Regions from separate parts of the Thiohalorhabdus methylotrophus genome, predicted to be linked through region 3. Evidence: riboswitches for the same ligand, from Rfam matches in the RefSeq annotation. Region 3 holds a riboswitch; each other region holds the start of a gene.
What was found. Region 3 has a riboswitch for cobalamin ahead of ACERLL_RS05280 (hypothetical protein). Riboswitches for the same ligand answer to the same signal wherever they lie in the genome.

Region 1 (5,901 bases), on a different contig from region 3:
CGGGAGAGCGCAATGCAACCGTTGGTAGGCCTCATCATGGGCTCGGCCTCCGATTGGGAAACGCTGCAGCACACGGCGGAGACGCTGGAGGCGCTCGGCGTTCCCCACGAGGTGCGGGTGGTCTCCGCCCATCGCACCCCGGACCTGCTGTTCGAGTACGCCAGCGGGGCCGAGGAACGGGGCCTGGAGGTGCTCATCGCCGGGGCCGGCGGCGCCGCGCACCTGCCCGGTATGGCCGCCGCCAAGACGGTTCTTCCGGTGCTCGGCGTGCCGGTCCAGTCCAAGGCCCTGAACGGCATGGATTCGCTGCTGTCCATCGTGCAGATGCCGGCCGGGGTGCCCACCGGCACCCTCGCCATCGGCCGCTCCGGGGCCATCAACGCCGCGCTGCTGGCGGCGAGCATCCTCGGCAACAAGCACCCGCAGTTCCGCGAGGCCCTGCAGGCGTACCGCCAGGAGCAGACCGACAACGTACTGTCGCGGCCCGATCCGCGGGAGGAAACCTGAGATGCGGGTGGGAATCCTCGGAGGCGGCCAGCTTGCCCGCATGCTGGCCCTCGCCGGCCATCCCCTCGGCATCGAATCCACCGTGCTGGACCCCGGGGAGGGGGTCTGCGCCGGGGCCGTGGCCACGCACCTGGTCGGCGGCTACGAGGACGCGGACCAACTGGGGCGGCTGTCCGCCGCCGCGGACGTGGTGACCTACGAGTTCGAGCAGGTGCCGGAGACCGCCACCACGGAGCTGGCCAGGCACAATACCGTGCACCCCGCGCCGCAGGCCCTGGCCACCGGCCGCGACCGTCTGAACGAGAAGCGGCTCTTCCAGGAGCTGGGGATACCCACCGCCCGCTTCGCCGCCGTGGATTCCTACGAGGCGCTCGAAGCCGCGGTGGCCGACATCGGCCTCCCCGCCGTGCTCAAGACCCGGACCCTGGGCTACGACGGCAAAGGTCAGGCGGTACTCCGGGAGAGCGGGGACATCGAGCCCGCCTGGAACCAGATCGGCGGCGTGCCGCTGATCCTGGAGGCCGTGGTGCCCTTCGGGCGCGAGGTGTCCATGGTGGCCGTGCGGGGTACGGACGGCGAGAAGCGCTTCTATCCGCTGGTGGAGAACCTCCATCGCGAGGGCATCCTGAAGGAATCCCGGCCCCGGTTCGGCGATCCGCTCCACGGCACCGCCGTGGACTACGCGGGACGGTTGCTGGACCGGCTGGGCTACGTGGGCACCATTGCCCTGGAGATGTTCCAGGAGGGCGACCGCCTGCTGGCCAACGAGATGGCCCCGCGGGTGCATAACTCCGGGCACTGGACCATCGAGGGCGCCGAGGCCAGCCAGTTCGAGAACCACCTGCGCGCCGTATTCGGGCTGCCGCTTGGCTCCACCGAGCCGGTGGGCTCTTGCTTCATGTTCAACCTGGTCGGCCACTTGCCGGATCCGGCCAGCGTCCTCGCCGTACCCGGCGCCCATCCCCATTACTACGGCAAGGCCGTGCGCCCGGGCCGCAAGGTGGGGCACATCACGCTCCGCGCCGAGACCGAATCCCTATTGGAAGAGCGGCTCGAGCAGATGCGCCGGGTGCTGCCCGCCGATTGAGGCGGCCCCTGACGGGGATGAGCAGGTTGACCCGCTCGATCCCGGTCCGTAGGCTAGTCACGCTTCCCGGCGTAAGACGCCGGGAACATTTTGTATTTTTCGCTCCAGGTGCCCCGCGCCTTCGTGGCCGGGGTGAAACGGGAAGTCCGGACGGCCCGAGGGCCGAACCGGCGCTGCCCCCGCAACGGTAAGCGAGTGAAGGACGGTCCGATGCCACTGCGTCCCCGGGACGCGGGAAGGCGACCGACCGGCGGCTCCGCCGCCAGCTCGTCAGCCCGGAGACCGGCCTGGAGTGCCGACCCCCAACGGCGTCGCGGGGTGCGACGTGCGGGTCCGGTCCCTCCGGCCGTCCCGCCTGTTTATTTTCCCCGCGCTGCCCGGAATCGCCCATACCTGAAACCGGTGCAGCGGAGGCTCCATGTTTACCCGTTTCGCGGCGCGCTGCGCTGTCCCGATCCCGTATCTGTCTACGATTCTGCTGTTGTTGGCCCTGCTGGTACCAGGGTCGGCACACGCCGCCAAGCTGGTGGGCGTGGTATCGGAGCGCTCGGCGGCCACGCTCGCCGCCGGGGCGCATCGCTATCTGGACCGGCATCCCGCCCACGAGGTGGTGCTGCGCACCCGGGCCCAGCTCGCCGATCTGACCGACGCCCAGGTGACGCGGTTGTGGCGCGACGCCGATGCGGTGTTCATGGCCGGGGTGTTCGGCGACGCGGCCCCGCGCCTGCGCCGCCTGATGCGGCAGACCCCGCCGCCGGACGGGGCACCGGTGCTGATCGTCAGCAGCACCCGCTCGGTGGTGCGGATGTCCCGCTTCGAAGGTGAGCGGCCACTGATCGGCCTCTCCGGGGACGATCTGGAGGTCATCAGCGCCGATCCTTCCGCCGATGCGGATCCCAAGGCCTTCATGGAAAAGCTGGCCGCCGAGCATCCGGAGCAGTCCGAATGGCTGCGCGGTCGGGCCTACTGGCGGGGCCGGGGAGCGGAGAACGCCGCCAACCTCATCGCCTGGCTCCTGGGCAGGGGGGGCGCGGATGTAACCGCCGACCCACCCCGACCGGCGGCGCCGCTGCGCTACTATCGGGATGGACAGGTGGTGTCCGCCGGAGGGCTGGATCTGTCCGAAGGCGACTCGGCGGTGGCGGTGCTGGCCTATGACGACGGCGACCAAGCGGGCAAGCGCGCCCTGCTGGATAGCCTGTGCAGCGCCGTGGAGGATCAGGGTCCCGCCTGCTTCGCCGTTCTGGCCCGCTGGGGCGAGGCCAGCAAGCAGGCCGTGCAGCGGTTGGAACGGGTCACCGCCCCCGCCGAGCTGGGGGCGGTGATCAGCCTGCAGAACTTCGTGGTGGGCGGCAGCGACGGGCGCAAGGCGGTGACGGAGCGCTTGAAGGGGCTGGATGTGCCCGTACTCAAGGGCATCCGCCTCACCGACCGCACCCGCCAGGAGTGGCGGGTGTCCGCGGACGGTCTGCCCCAGGATTCCATCCACTACCGGGTGGGCATGCCCGAGCTGCAGGGCGTCAGCCAACCGCTGGTGCTCGCTGCCGCCGAGCCGGAGCACACCGACCCGCGTACGGGCCTGCGCTTCGCAACCACCCGGCCGGTGGATCGGGAGGTGGCGGCAATGGCCGAGCGGGCCGCCAACTGGATCGCCCTCCGGAGCAAGCCCAACGCCGAAAAGCGCGTCGCCGTCCTGTATTACAACCATCCGCCGGGCCGGCACAACATCGGCGCCGACAACCTGGACGTGCCGCGCTCGCTCATGCGCATCCTGCGCAATCTCAAGCGGGCCGGCTACACCACTGGTCCGCTGCCCGAGTCCCACCAAGCCCTGCTCGATCGCATGCAGGACCGGGGTGTGAATCTGCCCGAGAACCGCGCCGAGCTGGCGCGCATCCATGGCAAGGTGCCCACGCTGTCGGCGGCGGATTACCGGGGGTGGTTCGAGACCCTGCCCCGGGCCATTCGTGCCGAGATGACGGACGGGCCGCTAGGGTATCTGCACGAGACGCTACGGGAGGCGGAAGAAGCGGGGCGGCCGGACCTGGGTCGGGGCCTGCTGGCGCGCATGCACGGCGACCTGCGCCACCTGCTGGAGGGTGCCGACCACCCGGCAACCGAGCGGGCCCGCGACCTGCTGGATCAGCTGCGCGCCGAGTATGAGGCCCTGCTGGCTGAAAAAGTGGACGCCAGCTGGGAGCAAGCGCAAAAGCTGGTGGCCGGCCTGCGCGATACCGGCATCGAGGGCCTCAAGGGCTGGGGCGAGGGGCCCGGCCGGGTCATGGTTCACGATGGCGATATGCTCCTTCCGGGGCTGCGCTTCGGCAACATCTGGATCGGCCCCCAGCCGCCCCGCGGCTGGGAGGTGAACGAGGAGCTGCTGCACGCCAATCTGGCCGTGCCGCCGCCACACCAGTACCTGGGCTACTACCACTGGCTCAAGGACGAGTTCGGCGCCGACGCCCTGGTGCACCTGGGGCGCCATTCCACCTACGAGTTCCTTCCGCGCCGGCGGGTGGGACTCACCGACACCGACTACTCGCGCCTCATCGCCGGCACCCTGCCGGGCGTCTACCCCTACATCGTCGATGGCGTTGGCGAAGGATTGCAGGCCAAGCGACGGGGATTGGCGGTGATGGTGGACCATCTCACCCCGCCGCTTTCCACCACGCCGCTGTACGACGAGCTGCTGCAGCTCCGCGGGCTGGTGGAGAGCTTCGAGTCGGCCGAGGGGCAGGGCAATACCCCCGCCCGCGGGCGGGCCCTGGACCGCATCCGCGACAAGATCGCCGAGCTCAACATGGTCTCCGAGCTGGAGTCCGAGCTGCGCGCCGAGCACGGCAATCCGGGGCTCAGTCTGGACGAGGTGGGCGGCGACCTCCTGGTGCACGAGGTGGGACACCATCTCACCGAGATGCAGGAGGACTTCATGCCGCGCGGCCTGCACGTCTTCGGTGCGGACTGGTCCGCCGAGGAGCGACGGATGATGCTCAAATCCATGGCCGGGGCCGGCGAGATCCGCGACGAATGGCGGCAAGAGCTGCGGCGGTCGCCCGAACGGGAGATGGAGGCCCTGCTTGCCGGCCTCGACGGTGAATTCGTCGCCCCCGGCAAAGGCAACGACCCCATCCGCACCCCGGAGGTTCTGCCCACCGGCCGCAACTTCTTCGGCCTCAACGGCAACCTGCTACCCTCTCGCGTTGGCTGGGAGATGGGCGTGCGCATGGCGGAAAATGCCCGGGCCAAGGGCAGTGGCGCGCCGCAGGGCAGCGAGGCGGTGGTGCTGTGGGCCTCGGACACGGTGCGCGACGAGGGCGCCATGGTGGCCTTCGGCATGGACATGCTGGGCGTGAAGCCCGTCTGGAACAGCCGCGGTATCGTGGAGGGCATCGAGCGGCAGTCGCTCGAGAAAGGCCGCTACCGCCGCGATGTCATGTTCACCACCTCCGGCCTGTTCCGGGACCTCTACGGCCAGCTCAACGGTTGGCTGGACAAATCCGTGCGTCTGGCCCTGGACGGCGCCAGCCAGACCATCCGCGAGAAATACCCCGAGCTGACCCCGGCCCTGGAAGCGGCGCTCAATCCTTTGGGCGAGCTGCGCAATTCCGGCACCGAGTCGCTGAAGCGCAATCTGGTGGCCGCCCATTGGGTGGCCGACGCCCGGCGTGCCGTGGAATCCGGTGCCGAACCGGCGGCGGCCGGCCAGGACGCCATTTACCGCATCTACGGGGACGCCCCGGGCAGCTACGGCGCCGGGGTCAACCGCATGGCGGAGCGTTCCGGATCGTGGAAGAAGCGGGGCCAGATCGCCGACGCCTACATGCACCGCATGGGCCATGTCTACGGTGCCAAGGCGGGCGGCGACTCCGCCCACGAGGGGCTGACGCGCAACCTGGGCCGGGTGCAGCGCACCTACCTGGGCCGGGCCTCCAATCTCTACGGCCTGCTGGACAACAACGACGCCTTCGACTACCTGGGCGGGCTGTCCATGGCGGTGGAGAAGGTCTCCGGCACGGCTCCGGACAACCGCATCATCGACCATTCGGATCCGGACAATCCGCAGATGCAGCCCCTGCAAAGCGCCCTGCTGCAGGAGCTGCGCGGCCGCTATTTGAACCCGGCCTGGCTCAAGGGCCAGATGGCGCACGGCTACAGCGGTGCCCGCACCATGGGCTCCAAGTTCATGGAGTACCTGTGGGGCTGGCAGGTCACCAATCCCGGGATCATCAACGACTGGGTGTGGGGGGAGGTGAAGTCGGTCTACATCGATGACAAGCACGACCTCCAGCTCGACGAATTCCTGGCCG
Region 2 (5,901 bases), on a different contig from region 3:
AACCTGGTGGACTGGCGGACCCACCTGGAGACCCTGGAGCGCTGGAAGGCGGAGGGCCGGATCCGCTACCTGGGCATCACCCACTACGTGAATTCCGCCTTCGACGAGCTGGCCCGGATCATGAAGCAGCGGGACCTGGATTTCGTCCAGCTCCCCTATAACCTGGCCAACCGGGAGGCGGCGGACCGGCTCCTGCCGCTGGCGGCGGACCGCGGGATCGCCGTGCTGGTGAACGAGCCCTTCGAGACCGGCGCCCTGTTCGGCCAGGTGGGCGACATGGAAGTGCCGCCCTGGGCCCGGGAATTCGGCGCCGAGACCTGGGCGCAGTTCTTCCTCAAGTTCATCCTCGCCCGGCCGGAGGTCACCTGCGTCATCCCGGCCACCAGCGACCCGCAGCACATGGCCGACGACATGCGGGCGGGGATGGGCGCGCTCCCCGACGCGCAGCAGCAGGAGCGCATGGTCAAGCTCTGGGAGTCGCTCTAGCCGGGCCTCCGTGGCGCTTCCGCCCGCGAAGCCAGCGCCACGTGAGGACCACGCCGGTGGCCGACAGGAGCGTGCCGCCGCCCATCAGGAGCAGGACCAGGGGATACCAGACGCCCTCGCGCCGCATCCCCGTGGTGAAGTCCCAGCTGTGCAGGCCGTTGTAGAGCCACCGGTCCCGGCGGCTGGCGGCGCTCTCCCGGAGCGCCACCACGCCGCGCCGGGGATCGAGGTACAGCCAGGTGCGGGCCGGGTCCGCGAAGCGCACCCGCAGCACCGGCCAGCTGCGCGCCCGCCGTCCCAAGCGGTGCCGCCGATCCCGGTAATAGTAGCCGTCCGGTTCGTCGAGCCAGACCGCATCGCGGATGGCCGGAATCCCCCGGCGATCCCGGAACGGGCCGAGCAGGGCTTCCCGGCCGAAGGCGCGGAACGGTTCCGGATCGGGGACGTCCGCCGCCACCAGGGCCGATTGGCCGGTTTCCCTGTGCGCCAGGAAGTAGGGCTGTCCGTCCACCTGGACCAGGGACAGCGCGCGCACGGGGCCGGATTCCCGCCCCAGGGCCGCTAGCGCCCCGTCCGGGGAGCGCCGGAAGGCCGCCGGCCGCAGCGGCCCCCCGGCCAGGACGCCTTCGGCGTCGAAGCGCGTCCCGGTGCCGGGCGGCCATCCCAAGGGGTCCAGGGAGAGCATGCCGCTCACCGACCAGCCAAGGACGAGGGCGCCCGCGAGCAGGCCGGACCAGTGGTGCCACGCCCGCATCCCCCGGTACGGGGAAGTGCCGCGCCGGTCCCCGGGGCGCCGCAGCACCAGCAGGCCCGGAATCAGCCCGCCCAGCACCATGACGCTGCCCAGACCCGCCAGGCCGATCACCAGCCAGCGCCAAAGCTCCGGGTGGCGCCGCAGGCTGGTGGGGTAGAGCCAGTGGGTGACGGGGCCGGCATAGGCCCAAAGCCGCTCGGAAGCGGTCACGGACTGGACCACCTGGCCGGTGCGGCTGGAGACGTAGACCCGGGTATCCGCGGCGTCCCCCAGGGCATACCGGTATAGAGGGCGGTGCGGCGCGTACTGGCCGCCGAAGGTCCACTGGTCCGGCTCGGTGAGGCGCCCGGTGAGGCGGACCGGGGCCTCCCCGTCGGCCCAGGAGCGGGCCGCCCGCGCCGCCCGATCCGTGTCCACCCGGCCGACGGGCGTGCCCGTATCGGCATAGTAGGCATGCCATCGGCCAGCCGCGAGGACGTGATAGGCCGGCCGGTCCCGGAAGGTGCTCAGGCGCACGGCTTCCGGAGGGGCGTCCATCCCGGCCCGCGACCACACCGTGGCCGGGGAGAGCAGTCCCGCCCCGGAGGGCAGGGCCGGAAGCCGGGCACGGCGTTCCGGGGCGGCCAGGTCCGGATAGGAAACGAACATCATCACCACACCGGAGGCGAACCAGGCCAGGAGGAGCAGGCTCAGGACCAGCCCCAGGTAGCGGTGCACGGGAAGAAGGCCGCGCAGCCACCAGCTCCGTCGCGTGAAACGGGACATGGGCATGGCCGTTCCCCGCTAGAAGCTGTAGGTGTAGGTGGCCTGGAGATTGCGCGGCGTACCGAGATACCTGTACGCGTAGTCATCGCCGCTGGCGGCTCGGACCCCGCTCCCCAGCTGGGAGGCGTACCGGCGATCGAGGAGGTTCTCCAGCCGCAGACCCAGCCGGTGGCGCCTGGCGGCGTCCAGGTGGCGGTAGGCGGAGAGGTCGAAGACCCAGTAGCGGCCGTAGGTTTCGCGGCTGCCGGCCACGGTGTTGGCCACCTTGCCCACGTAGAGGGCCGTGAGTTGGCCGCCGGTCACCCCGCCGGGGGTGTCGTAGCCCAGCAGAGCCTTGAGGAAGCTGCGGGGGATCTCGTCGATCTGCTCCGAGCTGCCGCGCTCGGTGGCCTCGGTGTAGGTGGCCGCCACCTGGCCCCGCCAGCGGCGCCCCAGCCGCAGTCCCAGCTTGCCCTCGGCCCCCTTGCTGATCACCCGGTTATCGGCGTTGACGAAGGTATCCCCCTCCACCTGGACCAGGTCCTTGATGCGGCGGTAGAAGCCGGATGCCTCCCAGGTTAGGGAATTCCCGCCGCCCAGCCGGTGGCTGCCGCCGAATCCGCCGTTCACGCTGAAGCTCTCCTCGGCGTCCAGGTCCGGGTTGCCGGCCGCGCAGCAGGGGTCGTCCACGAACTGTTCGTAGGCCGTGGGCAGACGAAAGGCCGTTCCCGTGGAGGCCCGGAAATGGGTGCCGCCCGGCAGCGGGCGCCGGCCGCTCAGGTTCCACACCGTTTTCTCGCCGCCCTTCTCGGCGTCGTGATAGCGCACCCCGAGGGCCAGGTCGGTGCGGGGCGCGAAGGAGAGGTGGGGCCGGTATTGGCCGTAGACCGCCGCCACGGCCTCGCGCTCCTGGTCGATGCGCAGGACGTAGTCCTCGCCGTAGTACTCGTGGTAATCGGCGCCGAGGACCCAGGTGGAGCCGTCCGCCTGGAAGAAGCGCGCTGTTGCGCGGGCGCCGTACTCCTCGAAGCCCCACTCCTCGTCCTTGTAGAGGGTCTGCTTGTTGCCGCTGCCGTCCAGGCCCACCCGCGTGAAATCGGTCCACCACTCGTGCCAGTAGGCCTGGGCCTCCAGGGCGAAGCGCCGACCCCACTGCCGGTCCCAGTTGACGTAGGCCAGATGCTCCGTCCGGTCGTTGCTGGCGTGGTGCTGATTGTAGGGCCGCGCGTAGTCCAGGTCGGCCTCGTTGCGCTGGAGGAAGAGCTGGACATTGCCGGCGGCTCCCAGGTCGTGCCGGGATTTCAGGCCTGCGGTAAGGCGGTCGTATCCGCGGTCGTCCTTGCGGGCATTGGGCTCGTAGGCGCCGTCCGGGAAGGGCTGGAATCCCTTGCTCCCGTCCCGGCGGGCAAAGGCCAGCACCTGGTGGTTCTCGCTGCCGCCGGCGCCCCAGGCGCTCAGGGCGCCCTCCTTCAGGGTGCCGGCGGAAGCGCTTACCTGGCCGGAAGCTCGGGATCGCGGGTCGCGGGTGATCACGTTCACTACCCCGGCCACCGCCTGGGTGCCGTAGAAGAGGCTCTCGGCGCCCTTGATCACCTCGATGCGCTTCACCATGTGGGTGCTCAGGGTGTCCAGGGGTGTGGTGGAGCCGTACAGGCGGTTGTTGACCCGGACCCCGTCCACCAGCCACAGGATGTCCTTGGCCCGGGAGCCCTGGAGGGAAACATTGACGTAGTCCGCCCGCCCGCTCCGGGGTGCCACGTACAGGCCGGGAGCGAACATCTGGAGGGCCTGGCCGAGATCGTCCACGTTGGCCCGGTCCAGGTCCGCCCGGCTGATCACCTCCACGGCGTGGCCGTGCTCCTCCAGCTCGAACATGAGACTCGGGCGGGCGGCCTCTACCGATATGGCATCCAGGCTGGCGGATTCCGATCCCTGCGCCGATGCCGCTGCGGGGACGAGGGCTGTGATGGCCAGGAAAAGGGGGGCAGCAGCCCGCTGCTTCGGGAATACGGGGTGCATAGGTCTCCAATCCCTTGGTCGAAAGGGGAAAATTGGAGCCTGCGTGAAAGCTCAGGGGGCGAAGGGGCCACCCGGGGGCTGCGAAGGGTGGGCGCACGGCAACGAGTCGCCCCCCAAGCCCTAGACGCGAAGGCTCGGGTTGTCGAGCGCCGGGTGGCGCTCCCCTTCGGCAGGTCTTCGGACTGAGGGGCGGGCCGAATCATTCGGCTGGCCTTGGACCGCGGCTTCCCATCCCCTACCGCTCGGCCCGGAGGGCGGACCGAGGGAGGAGGGACAGTGCCTGGGCGCTTGCGCCCGGGCGGTCCTCGTTCCCCAACACCGCTGCGCGTCAGTCCCGGATTCGCACCGGGTTCCCTTTTCACGGACAGCCCTTGCGGACTGTCCGAACCGAGAGGTCGGCAAGATTATCGGACCAGGGCCGGGGAGGCAACCGGAGCAAATCCCTCGTAGGGGCAAGGCGGTGTCGGAAGGGGCGGGGACGACTCGCCCGGCGCGGACGGGGAAGTCCCGCCGGGATGGGCACTCACGGGCGGCCGGGGATATCCATGCGCAGGATGCGGTCGTCGGACTGGCGGGGCCGTCCCCGGCCGTCCCGGTTGCTGGTGAGCACGTAGAGGGCGCCGTCCGGACCCTCCACGGCGGCGCGCAGGCGGCCGAAGCGGCTGGCGCCGTCCTCGGCCCGGAACCAGCGCTCGATGCGCTCGATCCGGTAGTCCCCGTCACGGCGCAGACGGAGATGGAGCAGCGCCTCGCTGCCCAGGGTGGCCACGAACAGGTCGCCCTTGTGGAAGGTCATTCCGGCCGGAGGCGTGGTGTTCTCGGGCCAGGCGGTAATGGGGTTGATGAAGGGCGTCTCCTCGGGGGCGCCCACCACCTCCGGCCAGCCGTAGTTGCCGCCCTTGCGGAGCACGTTGAGCTCGTCATGGGCCTGCAGGCCCATTTCCCCGGAGGGGCCGTGCTCCGAGGCGAGCAGGGCGCCGGTGCGCGGATCCCAGGCCAGGCCCTGCGGGTTGCGGTGGCCCAGGGAGTAGACCGGAGAGCCGGGAATGGGGTTGTCCGGCGGGATCTTCCCCTCGGGGGTCACCCGCAGGATCTTGCCGGCCAGCGAGCTCCGCTGCTGTGCCAGCTGGCGCTCGAAGGTCTCCCCGGCGGTTACATAGAGCATGCCGTCCGGGCCGAAGGCGATGCGGCCGCCGTCGTGGAAGCGCCCGCCGGGAATGCCGTCCAGGATCACCCGGTCGAGCTCGCCGTGGTCGCCGCGGTGGCGGAGGCGCACCACCCGGTTGGTGAGTCCGCTGGGGCCCTCGTAGGTGTGCATGAGGTAGACGTAGGGGCGCCCGGGAAAATCGGGATGGAGGGCGATGCCCATGAGGCCGGCTTCCCCGGCGGAGTACACCTCCAGCTCCGCGTAGGGCGCCTCCTGGAGGGTGCCGCCGCGGATCAGCCGGACCCGGCCGGGGCGCTCGGTGACCAGGGCGTCCCCCTGGCCGCCTGGAAGGAAGGCCAGGCTCCAGGGCACCTCCAGGTTGGCTACCCAGGTGGATACCCGGACATCCTCCGGCTCGGGCACGTAGACATCGTCCACCGACTGCGGCTCGGGGCCCACCTCCACGGCGCACCCGTGGGTGGAGAAGCCGAGAAGCAGCACGAGGGCGGCGAGCAGATAGGGAAGGGCCCGCCGCCGTAGAAGGGGCTGGTATACCGGTTCCATGGGGCGCCCTTTCTTTTGGATGCCTCATGGCCAGTCTGTACCCTCCGACCCGTCAGGGGGAACCGGGGTTACGGGTAACAGGCGCTCTGGGGCCGGGGGCGCTTCCGGGTCACCTCCAGATCGCGCAGCTTCCCGTCATGCAGGCTGTAGATCCAACCGTGCACCTCCAGGGGCTGGCCGCGCTCCC
Region 3 (5,901 bases):
AAGGTGTGCATGGAGTGCAAGCGCGCCGGCAACGTCTGCGTTCTGGTGAGCCGCGGGACGCCCTGCCTGGGGCCGGTTACCGTCACCGGCTGTGGCGCCCTGTGTCCCGCCTTCGGCCGCGACTGCTACGGCTGCTACGGGCCGGCGGAGAACCCCAATACGGAGGCGCTGGGACGTCGCTTCCGGGGGCTGGGTCTGCTGCCCGAGGAGGTGGCGCGCCGCTTCCACTTCATCCACAGCCACCGGGAGCCCCTGCGCTCCGCCGGCCGTCGGTGGCGCGAGGACCGGGGGGCGGACGATCCGTGAGCGATGCCGGGCGCCGCATCGATATCCGGGTCCCGGTGCTTGCCCGGGTGGAGGGGGAGGGCGCGTTGGAGGTGCACGCCGAGGCCGGCCGTATCACCGACCTCCGCCTGCGTATCTACGAGCCGCCGCGGCTGTTCGAGCGGTTCCTGGTGGGCCGGGACCACTCGGAGGTGGCCGACGCCGTGGCCCGCATATGCGGCATATGCCCGGTGGCCTACCAGATGAGCGCCGTGCAGGCCCTGGAGTCCATCTTCGGCGTGGAGCCGGACGAGTGGGTGCGCGCCATGCGTCGCGTGTTCTACTGCGGCGAGTGGATCCAGAGCCACGCCCTGCACATCCACCTGCTCGCGGCCCCGGACTTCTTCGGCTACGAAAGCGCCCTGGCCATGACCGCTGACCACCCGGGGGAGGTACGTCGCGGCATGCGCCTGCAGGCTCTGGGCAACGAGGTCATGGCCCTGTTCGGCGCCCGGGCGGTGCACCCGGTGGGAGCGCGGGTGGGCGGCTTTCACCACGCCCCCGCCGCGGCGGCCGTACGCGACCTGCGCGCCCGGCTGGAGGCCGCCCTCCCGGAGGCGGAGGCGCTGGTGCGCTGGGCCGCCGGCTTCCCCCTTCCCGATAATGGCCAGGATTTCCCCTATCTGGCCCTGCGCAACGGCGCGGACTATCCCATGAACCGGGGACGGCTCAGCGCCTCCACGGGACTGGACGCCCCCGTCTCCGAGCTCGCCGACCACGTGGCCGAGGAGCAGGTGCCCCACTCCACGGCCTTCCACGCCCGCCTGCACGGCGAGCCCTACCTGGTGGGTCCGCTGGCCCGTCTGAACCTCAACGCCGACCTGCTGCCGACGGAGACCCGGGCCCTGCTGGGGGAAACGGGGCCGGCGCTGCCCAGCACCAATCCCTTCCATTCCCTGCCCGCCCGGGCCCTGGAGATCCACGCCGCCCTGGTGGAGGCGGTGCGGCTCCTCGCGGATTATCGGGCTCCGGAACGGCCCCACGCCGAGGTGACGCCGCGGGCGGGGGTCGGCTACGGCGCCACCGAGGCGCCGCGTGGGCTGTTGTGGCACCGCTACGAGACCGACGGGTCCGGACGCGTCACCGCCGCCCGGATTATGCCGCCCACCAGCCAGAATCAGGCGCGCATGGAGGAGGATTTACGGGCCACCCTGGAGGCGCGCGGACTGGACGCCCCGGACGCGGAGCTACGGTTCCTGGGAGAGCGGGTGATCCGCAATTACGATCCCTGCATCTCCTGCGCCACCCACTTTCTGGACCTGACCGTCCGGCGCCGATGACCAGCGTGGCGGTGCTCGGCATCGGCTCGCCCTTCGGCGGCGACCGGCTGGGCTGGGCGGTGGTGGAGGCGCTGCGGGCGGGAGCCCGGGACGGCTGGCCGGAGGTCCGCTTCCGGGCGCTGGACCGGCCGGGTGCCGGACTCGTGGCCCATCTGGAGGGGATGGACCACGCCGTGCTCGTGGACGCGGTACGCACCGGGGCGGCCCCGGGCACGCTCCACCGCATCACCGACCGCGCGCGGCTGCCCGTTACGGATGCCCTGTCCTCCCACGGCTTCGGGCTGGCCGAGGGGCTGGCCCTCGCCGAACGGCTGGGACAGCTCCCCGAGTGGGTGGTCATCGGAGTCGAGGCGGACCCGGGCTCCGAGCCCCGGCAGGAGACGGTGGGCCGGGCCGTCGCTCTGGTGCGCGCCGAGGTTGCCGCCCGGCTGGCGGGGTTCTAATGTCCTGTCTGGGACAGGGCCCTAGGCCGCCGTCTCCAGGCGGTCCAGGATCGCCGCCTCGGCCGGACTGGTGAGGGAGAGCACACGGATCAGCTCGCGCTCCTCCATGCCGTTGCGCAGCCGGGCGCGGCAGTGGCGCTGGATGCGCGCCGTGTCCAGGTCCGGGTCGGTCAGCTCCAGACAGCGACGGTCCAGCAATCGCTCCACGCGATTCCGGGCCAGCGGGTCCGCGCCCGCCTCCCCGCGGTAGATCCAGAGTACCGGGCCCCTGCTCGCCTGATAGGGAAGGAAGAAGCGGGCGGCTTCCGTCTGGCCGTTCCGAAGCAGGGCGGACCACAGGTGGTCGGTGAGCTCTCCGGGCTGTGCGGTCCCGGACGGTAGCTCGGCGCGCACCCGGTCCAGAAGGCATCGGACCCGGGTCCGGATGCGCTGGTCGGCAGCCGGTCCGGAGCCTTCGTGAATTCGCAGGACGCGGCCCAGATGCTGGGCGGCCCAGTGCAGGGTGGCGGAATCGGAAGCTCGGGAGCAGAGAGGGCCGAAGCCGGAGGCCGGCCGGGAAGGGGGAGTGCTCATGGGGATCTCCAATCGCCGCGGTAGCGCGTTTCGGTCGATTGGAGCCAACGCGGAGGAGCCGGGATAACGGGGGATGCGGCGGCCCGCCGATCCCGGAGCCCTGGTCCGGAAAACCGGACTGCGACGCGAAGGCTCGCGGGTTCTCCTCCATCACGTGGACGGAGGCCCTCCGGCAGGTCTTCGGACTCAGGGGCCATCTACGGCCGCGGCTTCCCACCCCCAAGGGCAGTGCCCGGGCCGCCCGGTTCGGCGGCCCATGCGGCTTTCGCTCCCCAATACCGCTGCGCGTCAGTCCCGGAATCGCACCGGGTTCCCTCTTGCGTCACCCCAAGATTTGGGGGGTGAGCCGGAGCATAGGCCCAAGATACGGGGTTATGCGGCGCGGGACAAGAGGTCGTTGCGGCAAAGGAGGAAATGGCCTACTGTCCTGAATCACAAAATCCTCTGTCCGCCGGTCCGGCAGGTCGGTCCGGTGAGGGGGGGACGAGAGCGGCGCAGTCCGTCCGGACTGCGCGCCGACTGGCAGGAATTCCCATGCAAGGAGCGGCTATGGGTGTCTCCCGGGCCCTGCGCATTACGCTGACAACGGTGTCCCTGGCGATCCCGGTCGCGGCCGTGGCGGAGCCCGCGCTCGGGCCTAGCGTCTATGGTGGCCTCTCCTTTCACCATACCGAGCCTTCCGGCAACCGGTCCGGGGATTCCTACGGCAGCACGGGCCTCAGCTTCGGCCTCGACTATCAGATTCCGCAGAGCGCGGTCTTCTCCATCGTGCCTTTCACGGCCCTTTCCCTGGAGAACTCGGACAACGCGGCGAGCTCCCGGGCCTCGGTGAACAACGGCGTCGCGGCCCTGGAGGGTCGGGTCTGGTACCGGAGCTTCTTCATGGGCCTGCACGGCGGCTACTATGTCCAGGAGGTGAGCTACAGCGACGCGACCCGCAAGGGCGGCGGGTTCGGCTGGGGGCTCAGTCTGGGCACCAAGCCCAGCGCCTCCCTGGGGGCCGGTCTCGCGGAAGGTACCTATGTCATGGTGCAGATCGATCACGGCAAGAATCTGGACGTGGGGCCGCAGCCCGACGCGGATCGGGATATCAAGGCCTTCCGGCTCTTCATGGGCTACCGCTTCCCCTAGCCCGGTGCGGATCGGGACGGTTGAAAGGGGCTCCGCGGGGCGGGAACAAAGGGCCCGATCAGCTATCTAATATTCGTACACGCTGATTCACTAATATTGAAGCCGGTTCAGCGCTGGAACAGACTGGAAAGCAACGAGCCGGAAAGCCACGAGGGGGCAGCCATGATCTTCCGTCAGCTCTTCGAGTCCGAGACTTCCACCTATACCTATCTGCTGGGCGACGAGGAGACCCGCGAGGCGGTCCTCATCGACCCGGTGGCGGCCATGGTTGATCGGGACCTGGAGGTCCTGGAGGAGCACGGCCTCACCCTGAAATATGTGCTGGAGACCCACGTCCACGCCGACCACGTGGCCGGCGACAATACGCTCCGGGAGCGGACCGGCTGCCGGGTCGGCGTCCCCGAGCAGAGCGGCGTGGACTGCTCGGATTTCAAGGTCCGCGAGGGCGAGCCCGTCGAGGTGGGCGGAATCCGTATCGAGCCGCTGTACACGCCCGGCCATACCGATGACAGCCACTGCTACGTGGTGGGAGACCGGGTGCTCACCGGTGATACGCTGCTCATCGATGGATGCGGCCGCACCGACTTCCAGAACGGCAGTGCCGGGGACCTGTTCGAATCGGTGCGGAACAAGCTGTTCACGCTCCCGGAGCAGACCCTGGTCTATCCGGGCCACGACTACAACTTCCGCCATGTCTCCACCATCGGCCAGGAGAAGGAGCGCAACCCGCGCCTCGGCCTGAGCAACGACCGGGCGGATTTCCTGGAAATCATGGCCAACCTCGATCTGCCCTATCCCAAGCGGATCGACGAGGCCGTTCCCGCCAACAAGCAGTGTGGTCGCGGCAACGCCGCCTGATCCCTTTCAGGCCGCATTCCCCCCACGGCCGGACGCCGGGGCGTGAGCCCCGGCGTTTTTATGTGCGGCGCTCATCCCTCGCCGAGTACATCCTCCACCCAGCTCAGGGCGGCGGAGGTGAGGGGGAAGCCGATGGTGCTGGTCAGCAGGACAATGGTGTGCCGGACCTCCTGCGGGGTGGCTCCGGCCTCCAGGGCGCGCCGGGTGTGGCTGTGCACCGCTCCCTGCGAGCACAGGGTCGCGGCGGCGGCCAGCTGTACCAGGTTGGTCGTGCGCTCCTCCAGGGGGCCCACGCCCCGCGTGGTTTTGCCCAGGTCCTCCAGGGCCTCCAGGTAGCCGGGAAACTCTTTCTTGATGTGTCGGTAATGCGGAGGGAATTCGCTCATGGACCGCTCCCTGTCCTCCGTTGGCTGCATGGGCACCTTTCTTCCAGATTCCGCCCGGGCCCCCGGCCTTGCAACCCGGACGGCCCCCCGGTAGCGTGATTTCCCCCGACCGAGGCGTCCGGCGAAGGCGATCCGTCGCGGCGGCCGTGCTTCGCCTTGCCGGAACGGCCCGAGTCTCTCCACGCCCGCACAGGAGCGATCCGTGCCCGAAGCCGCAGAAGATTCCCGTGCCGTCCGCATCCAGGGGGTGGAATTTGCCTATCCCGGGGCGGACCGGCCCCTGCTGGCGGGGCTGGACCTTGCCCTGGAGCGGGGAGAGCTGGCCGCGGTGCTGGGCCCCAGCGGGGTGGGCAAGTCCACCCTGCTCAATCTCGTGGCGGGCCTGGCGGTTCCGCGTGCCGGGCGGGTGGAGGTGCTCGGCACCGAGGTCACCGGACTGAACGAGTCGAAGGCCGCCCGCTGGCGGCGCGGCAGCCTCGGCTTCGTATTCCAGCAGTTCCATCTGCTTCCCTACCTGACGGTGTCGGAGAACGTGGCCCTGCCCCTGGCCCTGAACGGGCAGCGCTGGGAGGAGGAGGCCGTGCGGTCCTTTCTGGAGCGCCTCGGCTTGGGAGAGCAGGCCGCCTCCTATCCGCGCCACCTCTCCGGCGGTCAGGCCCAGCGCGCCGCCATCGCCCGTGCGCTCATCCACCGGCCGCCCGTGCTGCTGGCCGATGAGCTCACCGGCAATCTGGACGAGGAGACGGCGGTGGCGGTCATGGATCTGCTGGTGGAGGCGGTGGAGGAGCTGGGCACCACGACCCTGGTGGTGACCCACGCCCCGGAGGTGGCTTCCCGCTCCCATACCCGCTACCGCCTCTCCCACCACCGCCTGCACCGCGAGCCGTGAGCCCCGTCCGCCTGCTG
Region 4 (5,901 bases), on a different contig from region 3:
GGGTTCAGCGCCCGGTGCGATGTCGGCGAGCTAGTGGACCTGGCCCAGGGTGTTCTGGAACGAGCCGGCGTTGAAGCAGGCGCTACCGGGGCCGTTTGCATGGCCACGCTGGACCGCAAACGCGGCGACGGGCTGCTGGAGGCTGCGGCGGAGCGCCTGGGGTTGGAGCCCCGATTCCTGACGGCAGACGAGCTGGCCACGGTCCGGGAAGGCGTGCAGCCCTCCGCCCGCGCCCGGGCCGAGGTGGGGGTGGATTCCGTGGCCGAGGCGGCGGCCCTGGCCGCCGGCGGTCCGGGGAGTCGGCTGGTGGTGGGCAAGACCACCAGCCACCGCGCTTCCTGTGCGGCCTCGGTGGTCCGAGTGTCTGGCTGATTCGGGCTCCACGGTAACCCCCGCTAGGCTTGAAAGCGCGGTGGAGAGGCCTCCGGCCGCGACCGGGTGCTGGTAGGGTCCGAAGGGCGGGGCAAGGCCTCCGAGCTCCAAGGGGACCCTGTCCTGCGGACTTCCCTTCAGTCGCCCTCCGACCTCGCCCCGCCCTTCGTCAATCGCGGCCGGAGGCCGCTCCCATAGGGTGCCGTACGGAGGCCCATTGGCCCGGCAAGGCCCCACTGAACAACCGCTATAATCGTTTCTGGAGGCTCCATGACCGTCCATTTCGTCGGCGCCGGCCCCGGCGCCCCCGATCTCCTGACCCTGCGCGGCCGCGACCGCATCGCGGCCTGCCCGGTGTGCCTGTATGCGGGCTCGCTGGTGCCCGAGGCGGTGCTGGATCACGCCCCCGAAGGGGCGCGGGTGGTCAATACGGCCCCCATGACCCTCGACCAGATCATGGCGGAGATCGAGGAGGCGAATGCGGCGGGGCAGGACGTGGCCCGGCTGCATTCCGGGGATCTCTCCGTTTACAGCGCCGTGGGCGAGCAGGTCCGCCGCCTGGAGGCGGCCGGGATCGACTACACCATCACCCCCGGGGTGCCCGCTTTCTCGGCGGCGGCCGCCTCCCTGGGGCGGGAGCTCACCGTTCCCGAGGTGGCGCAGTCCGTGGTCCTGACCCGCACCCAGGGGCGGGCCTCCTCCATGCCCTGCACCGAGACCCTGGAGGCGTTCGCCGCCACTGGCTCCACCCTGGCCATCCACCTCTCCCTGCACAACATCGAGGACGTGGTGGCGCGGCTGCTTCCGTATTACGGCGCCCAGTGCCCCGCGGCGGTGGTGCTGCGCGCCAGTTGGCCCGACGAGACCGTCCTGACCGCGCCCCTAGAGCGCATCGCGGCCGAGGCGGAAGGGTTGCCGGTACGCCGCACCGCGCTGATCCTGGTCGGGCCCGCCCTGAGTCCGGGCGATTTCCGGGACAGCGCCCTGTACGATCCGGATCATGTCCGGCGTTTCCGGGGACAGGATTAATCCCCGGGCGTCGCTACTCCTGGGCTGCGGGCCAGCTTGCGATCAAAGGAATAGACCGTTTCGCAGCCAGCTTCCCGGCTGGAGAACAAAATGCAGTAGTCGGCGAAATCGGCCGGCCCGTTTCGGTAGGCCATCAGGGCACGCCAGGCGATCTCCTCTTTCTCCACGGTCAGCTCTGCGACAGTGAGGATGCGCTCCAGGGTGGCGGCAATCTGTTCCTTGCCGTAGCCGTAGGCTCCTCTAAGCACCCATACAAGCTCGCAAAGAACTACCTGAGCAATATAGCCGGGCTTCTCGGTGGAGCATTCCCGCTCGAGCACCTGAGCGGCTGCCTCGGATTGCTCCGGGGCATCCGCAACCAGATAGCGAACGAGGATGTTGGTATCCAGGCCGATCATTGGCCGGAGCCGCCCTGCTCGATGGCCCGTTCCATCTCTTCGATGCTGACCGGCCGTTCCGGTTTGGGCAGGCTTCCCTTGAGGTCCTTTATGGAAACCTGCTTTGGGATCAACCTGATGGAGCCATCTTCCTCCATCAGGAAGGTGACCCGGTCGCCTGTGGTCAAATGAAGCTGGTCCCGGAGGACCTTGGGGAGGGTGATTTGCCCCTTGCTGCTGATGATGGCGTCCATGGAATCTTACTTTTGCCGGATTTCCTTACATCTTGGTAAGATTATTCGACGGAACCGGAAGGGTCAATGTTCCCGGCCCTTGTGCCCGTTCTCTCGCCTTAAGCTCACGGGGGCTATTGCCAAGCGGGAGAAAACGATTTTGACCTCCTCCGGTAGGGGGTGTAGCTTATAGTTCCCTTTCTATCCGGACCAATGTCCGGATATGCACATTACGGTTTTACCCCGCCTCAGGTGTTCCGCGAGCTTGGCAGGCTCGCGGAATGAAACGGGAAGTCCGGTATGGCCAAGTCGGCCAAAGCCGGCGCTGCCCCCGCAACGGTAGGCGAGTGACGGGACGCCCCCAAGCCACTGCGCGACAGCGCGGGAAGGCGGTGGTCCCGGCGGTTCCGCATCGAATCCGCCAGCTCGCCAGCCCGGAGACCGGCCTGAGGTTTTGGCTACGGCACTGCGGAGGGCGGCGCCGGCGTGGACCTTCCGTATCCTTCCGTCCCGCCCTTTCGTCCTCCCACCGCTCCGTCGCCAAGTGCGGGTGCGCACATTGGGAGGCATCATGCGCAAGCTCACCCCCGGCCTCGCGGCCTGTACCGGATCCCTGCTGGCCCTGACGGGTACGCCCGCAGCCGGACAGACCGTGGCCGCCCTGGACGAGATCACCGTCACCGCCACCCGGACCGCCCAGACCGTGGACGATGCCCTGGCTCCGGTCACCATCATCGACCGCGAGGATATCGAGCAGTCCCAGGCGCAGGATTTCCAGGACCTGCTCCGTGGCCGGGTCGGCGTCGGCACGAGCAACCAGGGCGGATACGGCAAGCAGACCAACGTCTACCTGCGCGGTACCAACCCGGAGCATGTGCAGGTGCTGGTGGACGGCGTGGAAATGGGCTCCGCCACCGCCGGGCGTCCGGCCTGGGAGTACCTGCCCCTGTCTCAGGTGGAGCGGGTGGAGGTGGTCCGCGGACCGCGCTCCAGCCTGTACGGGTCCGACGCCATCGGCGGCATCGTGCAGATCTTCACCAAGGAGGGGGAGCCGGGCATCCATCCGTATGTATCGGCGGGGGCGGGCTCCAACCGGACCCGCAAGGCCCGGGCGGGCGTTTCCGGTGCCGCCGGGGACTTCCACTATGCCCTGAACGGCGGCTATTTCCGTACGGAGGGGTTCGATTCCTTAATCGGCAATGAGCCGGACGACGACGGCTACCGCAATGCCAGCGGGAGCCTTCGGATCGGGTACGATCCGGGCGGGTTGCTCGGCGTGGACGCCTCCTTCCTGCGCGCCGAGGGCGAGAGCGAGTACGATCGGGCTGCAGGATTCGGCGGTCCCAACGAGACGGAGTTCGTGGAGCAGGCGGCGAATACCACCTTTACCCTGCGTCCCGCCCATATCTGGACGGCCCGCCTCAAGCTGGCCGAAAGCCGGGACCTGCAGGACAATTTCTCCGACGGCGTGGCGGGGGACACCTTCGACACCATTCGCCGGCAGGCCAGCCTGCAGAACGACCTGGCGCTCGGCGCGGACCAGCTGTTGACCCTCGGTGCCGACTATCAGCGGGACCTGGTGGACAGCACCAATGATTTCACCGAGGACGCCCGCTGGAACTACGGGGTGTTCGCCCAGCACCAGGCCCGGTTCGGCAGCCACGACCTGACCGCCAGTGTCCGGCGGGACGAGAACGAGGCCTTCGGCGCGCATACCACCTGGAACGCCGCCTGGGGCTACCAGATCGATGCCGTCTGGCGGGCCACCGCCAGCTACGGCACCGGTTTCCGGGAGCCCACCTTCAACGACCTGTACTATCCCGATGTGGGCTATTTCGAGGGCAACCCCGACCTGGAGCCCGAGAAATCGCGCAGCGCGGACATCGGGCTGGTCGCCACGCCGGACTGGGGCCGGGTGGAGCTGCACGCCTTCCGCACCGATATCGACGATATCCTCGTATTCAGCGGCACCCGGATGCAGAACCTGGACGAGGCTCGGATCACCGGGGCGGAGGTGGCGGTGCGCACCGATCTGGGCCCCTGGCGGGTAAGCACCGATGTTACCCTGCTCGATCCCATCGACGAGGAGACCGGCAACCTCCTGCCGCGACGCAGCCGCAGTTCGGCCCGGATCGATGCCCGGCGCACCTTCGGGCCGGTCACCGCCGGCGCCCAGTGGATCGCCCAGGGCTATCGCTACGATGATGCGAGCAATGACACCCGGCTTCCCGGCTACGGCCTGATCAACCTCTACGGCTCGGTGGCCCTGGGCGATTCCTGGAAGGTGAACGCCCGCGTGGAGAACCTGTTCGACAAGGACTACCAGGAGATCGCCGACTACCGCACCCGGGGCCGTTACGGGGTGGTGGAGCTGAGCTACGCGCCCGCGGGCGGGGTGTGAGGGAGCGCGGGATGTCGGGTGGCCGGAAGGGCTTGGCGATCCTCGCGGTACTTCTGGGCTGCCTTGCGGGGACGGCCCGGGCGGCGCCCGAGCATCCCACCGTCGCCTCCATCAACGCCTGTACCGACCAGCTGGTGCTCAAGCTGGCGGACCCCGAGCAGGTGCTCACCGTCTCCGAGTACGGCCGCAGTCCCTCCTTTTCCTACATGGCCGAGGCGGCGGCCCGCTACCCCGTGAACCACGGCCACGCCGAGGAGGTGCTGGCCCACGATCCGGATCTGGTGATCTCCGGTCCCTACACCAACCGGGAGACCTCCCGGCGCTTGGCGACCTTCGGCTATTCGGTGGTAACCCTGCAGAGCCCCGATACCTTTCCGGGCATCCGGGCCAATATCCGCAAGCTGGCCGGGCTGCTGGGCCACCCGGAGCGGGGGGGGCGCCTCATCGAGCGGATGGACCGCACCCTGGCGGCGGTGGCCGAGCGGCTGCCCCCGGAGGAGCGCCGACTCCGGACGCTCGCGCTGCGTCCCAACGGGGTGACGGTGGGGAAGGGCTCCCTGCTGGACACCATCATGCACAAGGCGGGCCTGAAGAACCTGGGCCGGGCGCTGGGCGCCGGCTCCTACCGTGAGGTGCCCCTGGAGCATCTGGTGCGCACCCGGCCGGACATGCTCATTCTCGCGGCCTTCGCCGACGGTCAGCCCTCCCTGGCGCAGGGGATCCTGCACCACCCCGTATTCGACGCGCTGGAGACGGAGCGGCAGCCGGTCTGGCTGCCGGGACGGCTGTGGACCTGCGGTGGCTGGTTCAACGCGGAGGCGGTCGCCCGCCTCGCGGAGCACGCCTACGGCATCCGGGTGCCGGATCCCGAGGAGAGGACGGTTCAATGACGATTCAGGCAGCGGGCCGCTCCTGGCTGTTGGCGACGCTTGGCGCGGTCCTGGCGGTGCTGGTGGCGGGCAGCCTCATGCTGGGCTACGTGGCCATACCGCTTACGCAGGTGTGGGCGGCCCTGTTCGCGCAAGAGAGCACTCCGCATTCCCTCATCGTCCAGGAGCTGCGCCTGCCTCGCACCCTGCTCGGGGTGGCTGTGGGGGCGAGCCTCGGCATCGCCGGGGCCGGCCTGCAGGGGCTGCTGCGCAACCCCCTGGCGGAGCCCGGCGTGCTCGGCATTTCCAATACGGCGGCGCTGGGCGCCGTGGCCACCATCTACACGGGGATCGCCGCCTCGGTGCCCCTTGCCCTGCCGGCCGCGGCCATGGCCGGAGCGCTGCTGAGCATGCTGGTGCTCTACGGCCTGGCCGGCCGCGAGGCCAACGTCCAGACCCTGATCCTGGCGGGCGTGGCCATCTCCAGCCTGGCCGGCGCGTTGATCTCCGTGGCGCTCAACCTGGCGCCGAGCGCCCACGCCACCACGGAAATCCTGTTCTGGCTGCTCGGCTCGCTGGCCGATCGCGGCATGAACCACGTGCAGTGGGGTCTGCCGTTC

Region 1: linked by a shared signal. The riboswitch ahead of ACERLL_RS06415 (cobaltochelatase subunit CobN) and the one ahead of ACERLL_RS05280 (hypothetical protein) in region 3 are both predicted to bind cobalamin.
Region 2: linked by a shared signal. The riboswitch ahead of ACERLL_RS06440 (TonB-dependent receptor plug domain-containing protein) and the one ahead of ACERLL_RS05280 (hypothetical protein) in region 3 are both predicted to bind cobalamin.
Region 4: linked by a shared signal. The riboswitch ahead of ACERLL_RS06300 (TonB-dependent receptor domain-containing protein) and the one ahead of ACERLL_RS05280 (hypothetical protein) in region 3 are both predicted to bind cobalamin.

What each region holds. Positions count from the first base shown of each region.
Region 1 covers NZ_JBGUAW010000004.1:48,731-54,631, reverse strand. Annotated here, with positions in the region: gene purE (5-(carboxyamino)imidazole ribonucleotide mutase) at 13-507, shown strand; gene ACERLL_RS06420 (5-(carboxyamino)imidazole ribonucleotide synthase) at 509-1,594, shown strand; cobalamin riboswitch at 1,684-1,899, shown strand; gene ACERLL_RS06415 (cobaltochelatase subunit CobN) at 2,013-5,901, shown strand, end outside.
Region 2 covers NZ_JBGUAW010000004.1:55,397-61,297, reverse strand. Annotated here, with positions in the region: gene ACERLL_RS06450 (aldo/keto reductase) at 1-486, shown strand, start outside; gene ACERLL_RS06445 (PepSY domain-containing protein) at 464-2,011, opposite strand; gene ACERLL_RS06440 (TonB-dependent receptor plug domain-containing protein) at 2,024-4,003, opposite strand; cobalamin riboswitch at 4,155-4,410, opposite strand; gene ACERLL_RS06435 (PQQ-dependent sugar dehydrogenase) at 4,527-5,714, opposite strand; gene ACERLL_RS06430 (carbonic anhydrase) at 5,783-5,901, opposite strand, start outside.
Region 3 covers NZ_JBGUAW010000003.1:178,945-184,845, forward strand. Annotated here, with positions in the region: gene ACERLL_RS05265 (NADH-quinone oxidoreductase subunit B family protein) at 1-306, shown strand, start outside; gene ACERLL_RS05270 (Ni/Fe hydrogenase subunit alpha) at 303-1,604, shown strand; gene ACERLL_RS05275 (hydrogenase maturation protease) at 1,601-2,047, shown strand; gene ACERLL_RS05280 (hypothetical protein) at 2,069-2,620, opposite strand; cobalamin riboswitch at 2,775-2,986, opposite strand; gene ACERLL_RS05285 (hypothetical protein) at 3,155-3,751, shown strand; gene ACERLL_RS05290 (MBL fold metallo-hydrolase) at 3,914-4,609, shown strand; gene ACERLL_RS05295 (carboxymuconolactone decarboxylase family protein) at 4,681-4,995, opposite strand; gene ACERLL_RS05300 (ABC transporter ATP-binding protein) at 5,198-5,884, shown strand; gene ACERLL_RS05305 (ABC transporter permease) at 5,881-5,901, shown strand, end outside.
Region 4 covers NZ_JBGUAW010000004.1:27,416-33,316, reverse strand. Annotated here, with positions in the region: gene ACERLL_RS06320 (cobalamin biosynthesis protein) at 1-372, shown strand, start outside; gene cobM (precorrin-4 C(11)-methyltransferase) at 643-1,401, shown strand; gene ACERLL_RS06310 (PIN domain-containing protein) at 1,398-1,799, opposite strand; gene ACERLL_RS06305 (AbrB/MazE/SpoVT family DNA-binding domain-containing protein) at 1,796-2,032, opposite strand; cobalamin riboswitch at 2,245-2,475, shown strand; gene ACERLL_RS06300 (TonB-dependent receptor domain-containing protein) at 2,583-4,412, shown strand; gene ACERLL_RS06295 (ABC transporter substrate-binding protein) at 4,424-5,302, shown strand; gene ACERLL_RS06290 (FecCD family ABC transporter permease) at 5,299-5,901, shown strand, end outside.